One region of the Paenibacillus sp. P2(2022) genome, then DNA from elsewhere that is predicted to be linked to it. Evidence: riboswitches for the same ligand, from Rfam matches in the RefSeq annotation. Region 1 holds a riboswitch; each other region holds the start of a gene.
The links. Region 1 has a riboswitch for cobalamin ahead of MMB75_RS14045 (ABC transporter substrate-binding protein). Riboswitches for the same ligand answer to the same signal wherever they lie in the genome.
Positions count from the first base shown of each region.

Region 2: it holds a riboswitch for cobalamin, as region 1 does, so the genes downstream of both, metE (5-methyltetrahydropteroyltriglutamate--homocysteine S-methyltransferase) here and MMB75_RS14045 (ABC transporter substrate-binding protein) in region 1, are expected to answer to the same signal.
Region 3: it holds a riboswitch for cobalamin, as region 1 does, so the genes downstream of both, MMB75_RS07920 (ABC transporter substrate-binding protein) here and MMB75_RS14045 (ABC transporter substrate-binding protein) in region 1, are expected to answer to the same signal.
Region 4: it holds a riboswitch for cobalamin, as region 1 does, so the genes downstream of both, cobJ (precorrin-3B C(17)-methyltransferase) here and MMB75_RS14045 (ABC transporter substrate-binding protein) in region 1, are expected to answer to the same signal.

Region 1 is NZ_JAKWFI010000003.1:510,635-514,018, forward strand. It holds gene nikB (nickel ABC transporter permease) at 1-84, opposite strand, end outside; gene MMB75_RS14045 (ABC transporter substrate-binding protein) at 100-1,683, opposite strand; cobalamin riboswitch at 1,900-2,104, opposite strand; gene MMB75_RS14050 (hypothetical protein) at 2,487-2,618, opposite strand; gene MMB75_RS14055 (nucleobase:cation symporter-2 family protein) at 2,871-3,384, opposite strand, start outside.
Region 2 is NZ_JAKWFI010000003.1:299,332-302,715, forward strand. It holds gene MMB75_RS13110 (anaerobic ribonucleoside triphosphate reductase) at 1-444, shown strand, start outside; gene nrdG (anaerobic ribonucleoside-triphosphate reductase activating protein) at 441-938, shown strand; cobalamin riboswitch at 1,128-1,323, shown strand; gene metE (5-methyltetrahydropteroyltriglutamate--homocysteine S-methyltransferase) at 1,482-3,384, shown strand, end outside.
Region 3 is NZ_JAKWFI010000002.1:165,819-169,202, reverse strand. It holds gene MMB75_RS07925 (FecCD family ABC transporter permease) at 1-622, opposite strand, end outside; gene MMB75_RS07920 (ABC transporter substrate-binding protein) at 619-1,626, opposite strand; cobalamin riboswitch at 1,836-2,051, opposite strand; gene MMB75_RS07915 (histidine phosphatase family protein) at 2,147-2,899, opposite strand; gene cbiB (adenosylcobinamide-phosphate synthase CbiB) at 2,914-3,384, opposite strand, start outside.
Region 4 is NZ_JAKWFI010000003.1:269,250-272,633, forward strand. It holds gene MMB75_RS12980 (sirohydrochlorin chelatase) at 1-18, opposite strand, end outside; gene cobJ (precorrin-3B C(17)-methyltransferase) at 113-1,909, opposite strand; cobalamin riboswitch at 2,219-2,404, opposite strand; gene MMB75_RS12990 (LOG family protein) at 2,462-3,016, opposite strand; gene MMB75_RS12995 (uroporphyrinogen-III synthase) at 3,216-3,384, opposite strand, start outside.

The DNA.
Region 1 (3,384 bases):
CCTCATCAGTACAAAAGTCAGCGTAGATACAACGAATACAATGATGGGCAGCTGCGCCACACGTTCCAATATAAAACGAATCATAGGATACGTTGCTCGTTATTCCGCAATATCAGATTGCGCTGTAATGTAGTAATACTCGATCGGATGCGGTGTAAAGCCCTTTACTCCTTTTTTCACACCAAACACATTGTCAGGGTGCACAATGAACGACTGCGGTAAATCTGTATTGATGATATCCAGCGCTTGCAGTGTTACCGCATTACGCTGTGCGGTATCCTTCGCCAACTTCAGGCTGTGAAGAATATTCTCCAGCGGTTTGGAAGCATAACGGCTTACATTCGCTTCACTTGTAGAGGAGTAGAACATGTCCATAAAATACTGCGGCTCCCCTGTATGGGCCGTGAGCATGCTGTACATAGCAAAATCCCAATCATTTTTGGTCAATGCCTCGTCGATATTTTCCACCTTGCGAATCTTGACCTGGATTCCCTCATTCAGCAATTGGCTCTGAATCACCTCAGCCATGACGGATAGCTCCGGACGCTGTGGGAAGGTCAGCAGCGTAACCTCGAATGGCTTGCCCTGCTTGGTCCACGTACCTTGGGCATCCTTCTGCCAGCCATCCTTCGTCAACAACTGCTCCGCCGTTCCGTCCAATGCTTTGCGCTCAATCTTACCGAAGGGAAGAATGCTCGGAAACGGGCTGCTTGCTTCCGTACCGAAGCCTCTCATGACGGCGCTCACAATGGATGCGCGCGGAATCAGACTGTCCACCACCTTACGGTTGGTTGCATCCTTGAACACAGGTGATTCCATGTTGTACACAATCATATGGGTGCGCAAGGATGGAGCCGACAGCACTTGTAGCTTGTCGTTCTTTTTTAATACCTCTGCGTTATCTACCGGAATATCCGTCGCTACATCCACCTCACCAGATTGTAACGCCATCAGGCGCGAATTACCGTCCGTAATGAATTTCATCGTCGCTTCGGCCAATCGCGCCTTTTCGCCCCAGTATCCGTCATAACGCTCGACGACCAAGGATTGATCCTTGTTGAAGGCTTTGATTTTAAAAGCACCTGTCATTGCAGGGTAGCTTTGCTCATCTTTCATGGATGCCACATCCAGTACAATCGTTGACGGATCAGCCAAATTGGATACCAGCGCTGCATTCGGCTGGTTTGTCGTAATTTTCAGCGTCAGCGGACCAGTTACATCAATGGACTTCACATCCAGTAAATCCTTCGCCAGATGGCTTTTTTCGATTGAGCGCAGCAAAGATGCTTTTACACTTACTGCATCCATGCTCTTTCCATTATGAAACGTGACCTTATCCTGCACGCTGAACGACCACACATTAGGACTATCATGCTTCCACTCCTTGGCTAGCCAAGCTACAGGTTCCAGTTTTTCATTCAAACGAATGAGTGTCTCACCGGCACCGGAACGCATCACATCCCAGCTATTGTCTCCATGCGGATCGACGCCTGACGGTTTCCACGTATACGCCATCACCAGCTTTTTATCTGCTTGAGTCTGTTGTGCAGACGTGTTCTCACCCTTGCCCGAGCTATCCTCCGTCTTCGTGGCTGCGCCACATCCCGAAAGAGTCATAACTGCCATCAGCAGCAGCAATCCTGTACATATGAACCATGAACGCCTATTACGATTGCCTATCATCCCACATTTCCCCCTCTATCTTGTAAAATCGTATAAACCTAACGCAAAACGCGAAAAAGCATTCCCAACCACTTGATCAGCAGTCAGAAATGCTTTCATTATAAAATGTCAAAACTCACCTCAAAGCCAGCTCCAAAAACATAGAAGGGATCAGATCGGTTTCAGACATTCCGTATGCAGCACGCCTAACCACCTCCCCAGCATCCCGTGGGTCTGACAGTGATGTCAAAACAGGCAGGTCTCCTGACTCCAAGCGTATCTTTCAGGCCTTCCCGGTTCCTCACAGTTCCAGTGGCTTGTTCTGAAAGCTCCAGCAGTACCCTGCTGATGCCTGTATACAGTGGCGGGTCCGTGTCGGAATCTACCGAACTTCCCTTTTAAGTGAACACGCTCAACAACTATCTACATCGTCTCTACGAAACTTCGTATATAGAGTTGTCCGGCTCACACCTGTTTTCTTCCTTTATTCCTTTTTATTACGATTTAGGATTATCTTATTTTGTTGCTACTGGCTTGTCAACAAATGTTGCGTAATAATTTAAATTTGAATGATATAGTGTGAATCAAGACCAAGGCTATTCATTGCTTGCGCGCAATTGAAGGTATGTCTTAACGTTGCGTGCACACAATTCACGTGTTAAAATTAGGTATAGAGATAACCACCGTATCCGTATACTAAAAAGAGCCTTCGCCGCTCCAACGGCAAAGACTCTTAGGACTTGAAAGGCTGTGGATCACCACCACGGCGCGCTGCATAACTGAATGTTAATGCGAACGAAACCCACCGTTAGGGGCCAACCTAATTACGCGGTGGGTTTTCGCTTGTTCCGAAATTTCCGACGCAGCCAGCGATAAAGCTTACGAATACTAAACACCAGGCTTAGTAACGTAACCATCCAACGCAGCACATCATAGCACGACACAAGGTTGACCATCGGCTTCACCCCCTTTCGGGAAGCTGCGCCGTGATCCGAAAACATCCACCACTATCCAAAGTCCTTAAGGTAGATTATACCATGCCTCTTCCTACCACTCGAAAATCCAAACCCCGATCTTCATACAGAAAGAGGGTTTTATCAATAATTTCATGCTGCTTAATAAATAACTAGTTCTGGATAACCCCATGCCAAACAGCCGGAAAAGAGGCTACGCCCTCTCTCCGGCTGTTTTTGTTTATTTCCTATTCATCAAACCTTCTGTGGAACTTCTGAGACATTAACGCCTTTGACCGATTCACCCTGTTTTCTTGCCAAAACAATGTTCAAGACAATTGCCGTAATCGAGCCAGATACGATGCCGTTTTGCAGCAGCATTTTGGCAAAGCTCGGCAGTTGGTCGAACATTTGCGGCAGAACAGCTGAGCCTAGGCCCACGGCAATACTGCATGCTGCAATCAGCAGATTGCTTTCTTTCCGCAGATCCACTTCTGACAAAATAGACATGCCTGATGCAGCAACCGAGCCAAACATGACGATCATCGCCCCGCCCAGCACAGCGTTAGGAATCACTGTCGTCAAGGCAGCCAGCTTAGGCAGCAAACCGAGGACGACCATGATGCCGCCAGCAGCAAAAATAACGTTACGGGATTTGACGCGAGTCAGCGAGATTAAACCCACATTTTGGGAGAAGGCCGTGTAAGGGAACGCATTAAAAATACCGCCCAACATAATTGCAAGTCCTTCCGAACGAAGTCCATTGACG
Region 2 (3,384 bases), 210 kb from region 1:
CAACGTGACTTCGGAGTTATTCCTGAAGTAAATGACCGGGAATATTACACGAATTCCTTTCATATTCCGGTGTATTACAAGCTCCCGGCTGCTCGTAAAATCAGCTTGGAGGCTCCGTTCCATAATCTATGTAATGCGGGTGCAATTTCATACATCGAGCTGGACGGTAATGCGCGGAATAACCCGGATGCGTTTCTTAAAATTGTTCAATACGCGCTGCATCAGAACATTGGCTACTTCTCCATCAACCATCCGGTGGATCGTTGTACGGAATGCGGCTATGAAGGAATTATCGGGACAAGCTGTCCTCAATGCGGCACGGATGAGGAACACACGCATTTTCAGCGTTTACGTCGGGTAACCGGATATCTGACAGGTGATTATACCGTTCGTTTTAATGCTGCCAAGCAAGCCGAAGTTCGCGACCGGGTGAAGCATAAGTGAATTTGTGCGGCTATATTCCGGAATCTCTGAATGAAGGATACGGCCTGCGCACCGTCGTATTCATTAGCGGTTGCCGCCATGCCTGTCCCGGCTGCTTTAATCCAGCTTCGTGGAACTTTCGCGCAGGGGAGCCATTCACGCCCAAGCGTCAACAGGAGGTCATCCGTGATATCATGGATAATCCGCTGTTGGACGGATTGACTCTCTGCGGGGGAGACCCTTTTTTCTCAGCAGCAGAATGCTCGCAATTTGTACGTGACTTCCGCGCGGCTTGTCCCGACCGAACCGTCTGGGCCTACACAGGCTTTGTCTACGAAGATCTGCTCATGGATCGGGAGCGACAGGAACTGGCGCTATTGTGTGACGTGATTGTGGACGGCCGTTTTGTTGAACAGCAAAAGGATTTGACCCTCCCCTTTCGGGGCAGCCGTAATCAGCGCCTGGTAGATGTGAAAGCCAGTACTCAAGCAGGTTACACCGTTTCATTAGCTTAAAGGCGATGTTCTACTTAGCAAGATGCTATACCAAAGACAAGTTCCCCACGATGGGTTGGACTTGTCTTTTTTGCATATAACTAACAGATTCCACTCCAGTTTCTATTACTGTTTCTATTGCACATCCTGTGAGTTTCACTTATGATGGTGAACAAGTATACGAGTGCATAATTATTCGTCATACCTTAATCGCATAGTTTGGAAATAGGTGTCTGTTCTATTCAGATCAGACTTAAAAGGGAAGCCGGTGCAAATCCGGGACGGTCCCGCCACTGTAAACGGGGAATGTTCAGCTGCTCATACACCCACTGGTCCACAGACCGGGAAGGGATGCTGAACGTCATGATCCGTAAGTCAGGAGACCTGCCTATTTTAACAACATCGCAGTACCTACGGAAGATAGGGAGGTGTTAAGAGCAGTCGCCGTATTTTTGAATTTTAATCGCGGAGGCATTCTTTCCCCTACTTATTTTTAGCCTTGGGGACAGAATGCCTTTTTTGGTACGTAAAAATAAACTGGCTACCACTTAGGAGGAAACCTACATGTCCATTAACGAACGATCTGCATTGTCCGGTTTGACTAGCAGTAATCTGGGATATCCGCGTATCGGCGGGAACCGGGAATGGAAGAAAGCACTGGAGCGCTTCTGGCAGGGTAGTATTAACGAAAGTGAACTGCATAGTGAGATGAAAAGATTGCGTCTGGAGCATCTGAGCAAGCAACGTGACAAAGGGATTGATCGCATTCCTGTCGGAGACTTTTCCTATTACGATCATGTGCTGGATACATCTGTGATGTTCGGTCTCGTACCCGAACGGTTCAACTATCGTCCTACAGGTCCGGTTCCTCTGTCTGTGTATTTCGGGATGGCACGTGGGCAGAAGGGAGCTACCGCCAGCGAAATGACCAAATGGATGAATACCAATTACCACTACATCGTTCCCGAATTGGAAAATGCGGCTCCAGTGCTCACTGAAAATAAGCCCTTACTCGCTTATCGTGAAGCAAAGCAGGAGCTAGGTATTGACGGTAAACCGGTTCTCATCGGTCCCTACTCATTTGTTGTTTTATCCAAAGGCTATGATCGTAAGGATCTGGCCTCTATTATACGAACCTTCCTGCCTTTATACGCCCGAGTCCTGTCCGAACTAGCAGCAGAAGGCGTACAATGGGTCCAAATCGATGAACCTGTCCTGACCACCTCATTCCCAGTAGAGGATCTGGATATTATTCAGGAGGTCTATGAAGCTTTGACCCAAGCTGCTCCCTCCTTAAACATCATGCTGCAAACCTACTTTGGTAGCCTAGATCATTATGAGCGTCTGACTGAACTTCCAGTCCAGGGACTGGGTCTTGATTTTGTCTATGATGATGGCGAAAATCTCCAGCATATATCGCGACATGGCTTCCCCAAAGAGAAAACGCTGGGTGCTGGTGTCATTGATGGGCGCAATATATGGCGCAGCGACCTGAATGCCGTGGCTGCGCTGTTGGGCCAGTTAGCAGAACAAATCAATGCAGAACAGCTTATCGTGCAGCCATCGTGCAGTCTGCTGCATGTGCCGGTCAGTCTGGAAGCAGAGCACAAGCTGGACCGAGAGCTGGTGCATGCCCTAGCCTTTGCCGATGAAAAGCTGGATGAAATCGCAGTCTTGGCGGCTGCACTTGGTAAGCATGATCCATCCGCACTTGCCAAGCTTGAGCAAAGTGCGGAAGCGGTAGCCCGCTTCAACAGCTCAGCGGCAAGGGTACAGACAGCTGCCGATTTGGCCGACCTGTTGGCAAAGGAGCCACTATCACGCAGCGTTCCTTTCGCCGAGCGCCGTATAATTCAGCAAAATAGGCTGAAGTTACCCCCACTGCCTACGACGACCATCGGCAGCTTCCCGCAAACTGCTGAGGTTCGCAAGGCCCGCCTGCACTATCGCAAAGGAGAATGGTCTGCCGAGCAATATCGGACATTCATCCAGCAGCAGATCAAGGAATGGATTGATATCCAAGAGGACATTGGCATAGATGTGCTTGTACATGGGGAGTTTGAACGGACCGACATGGTTGAGTTTTTTGGCGAAAAACTAAAAGGCTTTGCTTTTACACAAAACGGATGGGTGCAATCCTACGGCTCCCGCTGTGTTAAACCGCCGATTATTTACGGAGATGTGTCGTTCGATCAACCAATGACTGTGGAAGAGACGGCATTTGCCCAATCGTTAACCTCCAAGCCAGTTAAAGGAATGCTTACAGGCCCTGTGACCATTTTGAACTGGTCCTTTGAACGCAATGATATTCCACGCAGGCAAGTTGCTTTGCAATTAGCTCTGGCATTACGGGCAGAGGTAGAGGCACTCGAACAAGCGGGTATTAGCATGATTCAGGTGGATGAACCCGCAATTCGCGAAGGGCTCCCGTTGAAAAAAGAACAACAGCAGGCCTATCTGGATTGGG
Region 3 (3,384 bases), on a different contig from region 1:
GAATTCCCGTATATGACCAACCTCGCAGACTAAGACTTCCCAACGTCCAGTACAATATTTCATTGACTGTTTCCTTCGACATGGCTGTCAGAAAAGAAACAATGGCTCCCCCAAAAAATTGCATCACCACACCTGATAAAATGAGGCTTTGGGTCGGAATTTTCCCACCTTCACGCGCCAACGTCAACACCATCCACAGCGTCAGCATGCCGGTTATAAATGCGACTAGCGGAAGGGTCCATATACCCACAAATGAAAATTGAAGCCCCCAATAAATCAGCACTGCCGCTCCTACCGAAGCTCCCGAAGACACTCCCAGTGTATACGGATCAGCCAAAGGATTACGTAGCACACCCTGAAATCCGGCTCCCGCCAGCGCCAGCGCTGCTCCAACCAACATTCCCAGTAACACCCGTGGCAGTCTGACCTTCAAAATAATCTGCTCTGCAGATGTATTCCAATCCGGTGTAAACGTATCACCTAACCACGGTAGGTGGTTGATCAAAATACCTGTGATCTGGCTGACCGGAAGACTGACCGAGCCGATGCCAAGACAGAGCAGCAGCGTCAGCAGCAGCAAGACAAGACCAGTCCCCCCAAAACCGATCAGTCTACGATTCATTTGAAAATTTCAGGGTACACGCCCTTGGCTACTTCCTTGAGCCCTTCTGTTACGCGTGGACCTGGACGGCTAATCAAATTATCATCCACGGCAAATACACGATTGTTACGAACAGCCGATATTTGATCCCATCCACTACGAGCTTTTATGATATCGCCGAGGGACTGGCCTGTTTTGTCATCCTTCACACTTTTGCTGTATAAAATCACGTCAGGGTTGGCAGCTATAATATTTTCCTCACTGATTTGGTACCAGCCCTTCTGCGTGGCACCCACGTTTTCGCCGCCCGCCAATGTGATCAGTTCGTCCATAAACTCGCCTTTACCCACTGTCCAGCCTGGTGAAAATTCGACGTATACCCGTAGCTTCTGCCCTTTGCCGATATTTTTAACTCCTTCTTTCACTTCCGCTACATCTGCTCTCATCTTGTCGGTCACCGCTCTCGCTTCTTTCTGATGATCGGTGATTTTCCCATACAATTCGATGTTAGCTATGACATCTTCAACGGTCTTCGGTTCCGTTTTAAAAATCATAATTCCCATGTCACGTAGCTTAGTCGTAGCCTGTTCACTAAGTGAAATTCCTGCAAAAACGACATCAGGGTTCGCAGCAATGATCGCCTCTTCGTTCGGTTTCATAATACCGCCCACTTTAGGCTTTTTCGTAGCTGCCTCCGGGTAATCAGAGTAGTCGGATACACCAACAATTTCCTTATCCAATCCGATAGCGAACAACGCCTCGGTTTCTGCCGGGGAGACGGAAACGATCTTGTCCGGTGCCTTTTTAAATGTAAATTCCTGTCCTGTTGCATCCTTAACCGTTAGCGGGTAAACCGTTTTGCCCGGAGGCTCTTGTGCGGTTACGGTCTGTCCCGGCTGCTGTGAAGAAGCTTGGCCCTCTTTATTTTCTACATTTTTTCCATTCGCGCCACATGCACTCAGCACAACTGCCAATATCAGCGCCAATAGACCTGTTGTCCATACCTTTATTTTTTTGCCTGCCATGATTTGCACCCCTTCATACAAAAATCGTTAAGAGCGTTACTTGAACATCATCCGATATTTTCCTCATTCCAGCCTTCTTTTCCTATCAAAAACCCCCGCATCCTCATATCAGGATACAGGGGTCACGTTAGCACAGATCGTGCGCAGGCGGGCAGCTTCTTTCCGCATGGACAGTCACTGCGAACACGTCATCCTTTCCTCGAAGGATTATGGTGACAGGCGGACGGGCAGGTATCCTGACTTATGGAAGAGGCATGCCCTGATATTCTTTCACATGCTTGGCGGCACATGTAACAGGGCTAATGAGCATGTTTCCATTTACAGTGGCGGGACCGCGTCGGACTCACACCGACTTCCCTTTTAACAGCGCAATGAAGAAAAGCAAGTTCCCTCACACGGCGCCGACCTCGTCTGCTGGATATTTGATGTAGTGTAGTCAAGCCGTTCTTTTACTTGATGATTATAGGTTAAAAAGAGTTAGCTTACAACCCAAACAGCTGCTTGATTCGCCACAACTACCCTAGTGAAAAAGCAATTTTGCTATACAATTGTGCAGTCCTGCCAGCCTTAACTGAAGCCTAATCGCTTCTCCCGGTTTTGGATTCAGACTCCAAAAATCATGACCTGGTATCAGCATACAAACCAATTGGCGAATTACTCCACCATGCGTGACAACCAAAACAGAGGGCGGTGCAGCATTCGACTCTATTGGCTGAACCTTCAAAGCAATGCGCCACGCAAACAGAGAGTCACGGAATTCGCGCAGACGATTCACAAAATGGACCCAAGACTCTCCTCCAGGCGGGGTGATTCGTTGCGGCTCATCAATCCAAGCGCGATACAACGCCACATCCTTAAGCATGTCATACGTTTTTCCATCCCACTCGCCAAAGTGAAGTTCTCGCAGACGTGGTTCCATGATAGGAGGCATAGCAGACAGGAAACGTTCAGACGTCTTTGCTGACTCCGGCAAAATGATCTGCAAGGTCTGGCGACATCGCATCAAGTCACTGCAATAGATTTGAGCAAAGGACTGGCCCTGCAATTTTTCCCGTAAAGGCTTTAATTCCTGCTCTGCTCCAGACAGCAAACTCAAATCGGCATGTCCCACATATCGACGTTCCTTATTCCATAAGGTTGTGCCATGACGAACTAGCACGAGCTCCATGTCCCATTGCAGACCTTCTTTAGCATCATTCGGCTCACTATCCTGTTGTGGGTTCGGACTTAGTGCACGTTCTCGCACTCTTTTCCCTTCTGTATTTTGTTTCAAAATAATGTCACTCCTCACCGCATCCATCCCAAGGCAAAACACCCCGCAACTCCCAACAAACACAACCCTACAAACATAGTGGATACGGCGAACATCAGCCGGATTGTATGCCGGATATCCTTCGACTCCAGTGGTCGTATCTCTTCGCCCATATATGCCCGAAAGGAGCGTACGCCGTGATACACGTTATAGCCACCAAGACGAATCCCCAAGGCACCTGCCACCGCTGATTCGGGAAAGCCGCTGTTTGGACTGGGGTGCAGACGGGCATCCTGCTTGACTGTGCGCCAGCTTCTTGCAGCATCCAGCCGATACAACCACGCCGCTATCACAAGCATAACTGCTGTCAGGCGAGCCGGAATGTAGTTAGCTACATCGTCCAGACGTGCCGAGGCCCAGCCTAAATGCAGGTACTTTTCATTTTTGTAGCCAACCATTGAGTCGAGCGTATTTACGGCACGATATGCCAGTGCCAAGGGGGCTCC
Region 4 (3,384 bases), 240 kb from region 1:
CAACAATATTGCATCCACTGCTGTGTTTTCCTCCTCATTGATAGGGATAGCCTACATGACGCCCTATTTTATATATATGCTTGTATCCTGTTCATCAAGCCTACCAACCCACTTAATCACCACAAACCGCGTTCACTTCTACTGTTGCTGGTGCATCTTCATGCCGGAAACCCGCAACGATGCCTACACGTTTGAAGAATTTATGAAAACGCTCGTTCGGATGTCCTTTTTCCTTATATTCAGCAATAATGTTCTCCACGATATCTGTAATCTGATCACCCGGAATCCCTTCCGCTACGGGCTGAGCGGCATGAGCATTACGGCCAAATTTTTTGCCGCCGAGAAACAGATCGTATCCTCCCTTGCGATAGACGATTCCGATATCCTCCATCACCGCTCCATAGCAAGCCATGCCGCATCCATTCAAAGCAATACTCGTTTCCTTGGGTGCCTGTAATCCGCCAAGTACAACCTGTAGATGCTCAGCCACAGGCACCGCATCATCTTTCTCCATATTGCAGAAGTCGCATGCCTTCACCTTAAACACATCGCCGATCGGCATGACAATGAATCGTTCATCCCGAAGCCGTCCGACCAGTTCCTCGGGGTCTGCGCACGGCACGCGCAGCACGATCTGATGATCTGGCGTGTATTCCAGCTCGCCATCATCACCCGCTACCTCGGCGAGCAATGCCATCTGCCGAGCAGTGAACTTCTTGTTTCCCACGCCAGGGGAAACCCCCACCTCAAACAGCGCAGGCTTACCAAAGCCGCCTGACGCCTTCCCAGTCGTAGCCACCGTTGCCGTTCCGACGGCGCTCTGGGCGGTAGGCGCTTGCCCGCTCCAGCGAGCATTGGCTTCGCCCGGCAGCTTGCCGCCGACAGCTAGGCGGCTTAGTGCCTCTGCTGCCAGCGATGCTGGAGCCGCTCCGGTTGGCTTCGCGGGCGCAGCCTGCACGGTAGCCATCGCTTGCGGGCGTGCCTGCGTGGCAACCGCAGCGCTGCTCGCGGAAGGCTCGGGAGGCGCAGTCAGAGCTCCGCCTCCCTGCGGTGTATCCAGCGCGCGATCCTCTTGCGCGCCCAGCGACCACGGCTCCGCTTCCGTGCGAAGCCGCTGATGCGGTTTGAGCACTTGCTCGGTCGCGTCCAGCGTGTATTTGCGCTGATAGCCGCGCGGAGTCACGATTAACCCGTCATACACTGTCGTCGAGGAATTGCCGATGATTACGGTCGTCAGCATCCCGATATCATGGTTCAGCATATCTTCCAGCGTCGTTACAATAACCTGCTGACGTTCACGATAAGCACTCTTCACCAGTCCAACTGGAGTTTGCGAATCACGGTAACGGAGCAAAATGGACTGCGTCTCCACAATCTGGCGGGTACGTCGACCACTGCGCGGGTTGTATAAGGCAATCACAAAATCAGCCGAAGCCGCAGCTTCTACACGCTTCACGATCGTTTCCCACGGGGTCAGATGATCACTCAGACTGATTGTGCAAGCATCATGCATAACCGGCGCTCCCAACAACGAAGCACAGGATTGAATAGCCGAGATCCCCGGCACAACTTCTACCTCAACCCCGTCCTCGCGACGCCAGCCTTTTTGCATCAGCACTTCGTACACCAGCCCTGCCATGCCATAGACCCCAGCATCTCCACTAGAAATGACGGCTACCTTCTTACCCATCTCTGCTTGGCGAACCGCCTCCTGCGCACGGCTCACTTCTTCTGTCATCCCTGTGCGTACAATCTCCTGTCCGTTCAACAACGGACGAATCAAATCAACGTAGGTATTGTAGCCGATAATGACCTCACTTTCGGCCAGCGCATCCAACGCCCGTTTTGTGATATGTTCCATATCTCCTGGTCCAAATCCAATCACCAGCAATTTTCCTAATGGGCTCATCGTGCTCCTCCTATCATCCTTTTCAGGGCAGCTATACTATCTATTTCAATAATTTGTGGCATCCTTTAACTCAAAAAAAACCCATCCTGCCCGGATGGGGTTCCTATGTACGTATCTCTCTTACCAGACGAAACAGCGTAAGAAGACAGTTCTTGTCTTCCTCCTATCTGCCGTTGTTTTCCATCTGTTTTGTTTACGCTTCAAACGCTGCTGCACGTTCATATCCACGCAAACCTGTAACCAACATGGAAAAAGCAACGTGTGCCTGATTTCCTGATTTCGTACACCCATCCTCTCCGCGAAGGTTAACGGTGCATACAGATCAAGGTAGGTCTCCTGGCTTGGCATCAACGGATTCTCTCGTCTTCCCCGTTTTGTACGAGTGACCATTTAAAAGAACCCTCTTCCTTACAGTGGCGGGACCGCTCGGGACTTGCACCCGATTCCCTGTTACCCTTTGCTCAACCGCAAAGGCACCTTGTCTGTCCGCTATTTGATTATGGGTCTTATCATAACCTTGCCTCAATCAGTTGTGCAAGCACGAAAAAAGCTTTATTTCAAGTTCTCTGCTTTATTTTTCAACATATGCAGCAGTTCATCCGGGTCCGCAGATATACTCAGTAGCGCTGGATGATCAGCTCCGGTAAACCCTTCCTGCACGCTATGACGTACCATTTCTACCAACGGGTCAAAATATCCATTCACATTCAGCAGCCCAATGGGCTTGCGATGTATACCGATTTGCGCCCAGCACAATACCTCGAACAGTTCCTCAAAGGTTCCCAAGCCTCCCGGAAGGGCTATAAACGCATCGGCCATCTCGCTCATCGCCGCTTTACGTTCATGCATGCTTGCTACCTCAATAAATTCGGTAACTCCCCGATGAATGATCTCTGCATCGAATAACAGGGTGGGCATAATGCCGGTGACCTGACCGTCACCCGCCAACAGTCCATCCGCCACCTTACCCATCAGCCCTCTGCTGGAGCCACCATAAATTAAACGGATATGCTGGCGAGCCATAGCTTCACCCAGCTTGCCTGCCGCCTCAACATATACCGATGAATGTCCAGGTCTGGACCCTGCAAATACACAAATAGAATTCATAAACGTCTCAGCTCCTGTCCTCAATATCATGCATCGAAACTTATTCATTATATTAGATAAATATTTTCGCTATAACAAAAAACTTTGCGATGCATGTCCAACAAAAAAAGATAAAGACCTCGTAGGCCCTTATCTCTATTTTACTCTGTATTAGTAAATATAAGTTCATTTTTAGCTTACTGCTTTTATCAGTTCTAGCTCATTTCAAATGACCGTTCACGCTCTTCAGACCACAGCCATGCACCGAATCGCTATGTTCAAAATATTTGCCCAGCTCCACCATCATCGCACCCATGCGCTCTTCAGTTGGAAATACGACTCGTTCAATCCCTTCTTCCAAAATGGATTGTGCAGTTACCTTGCCTACC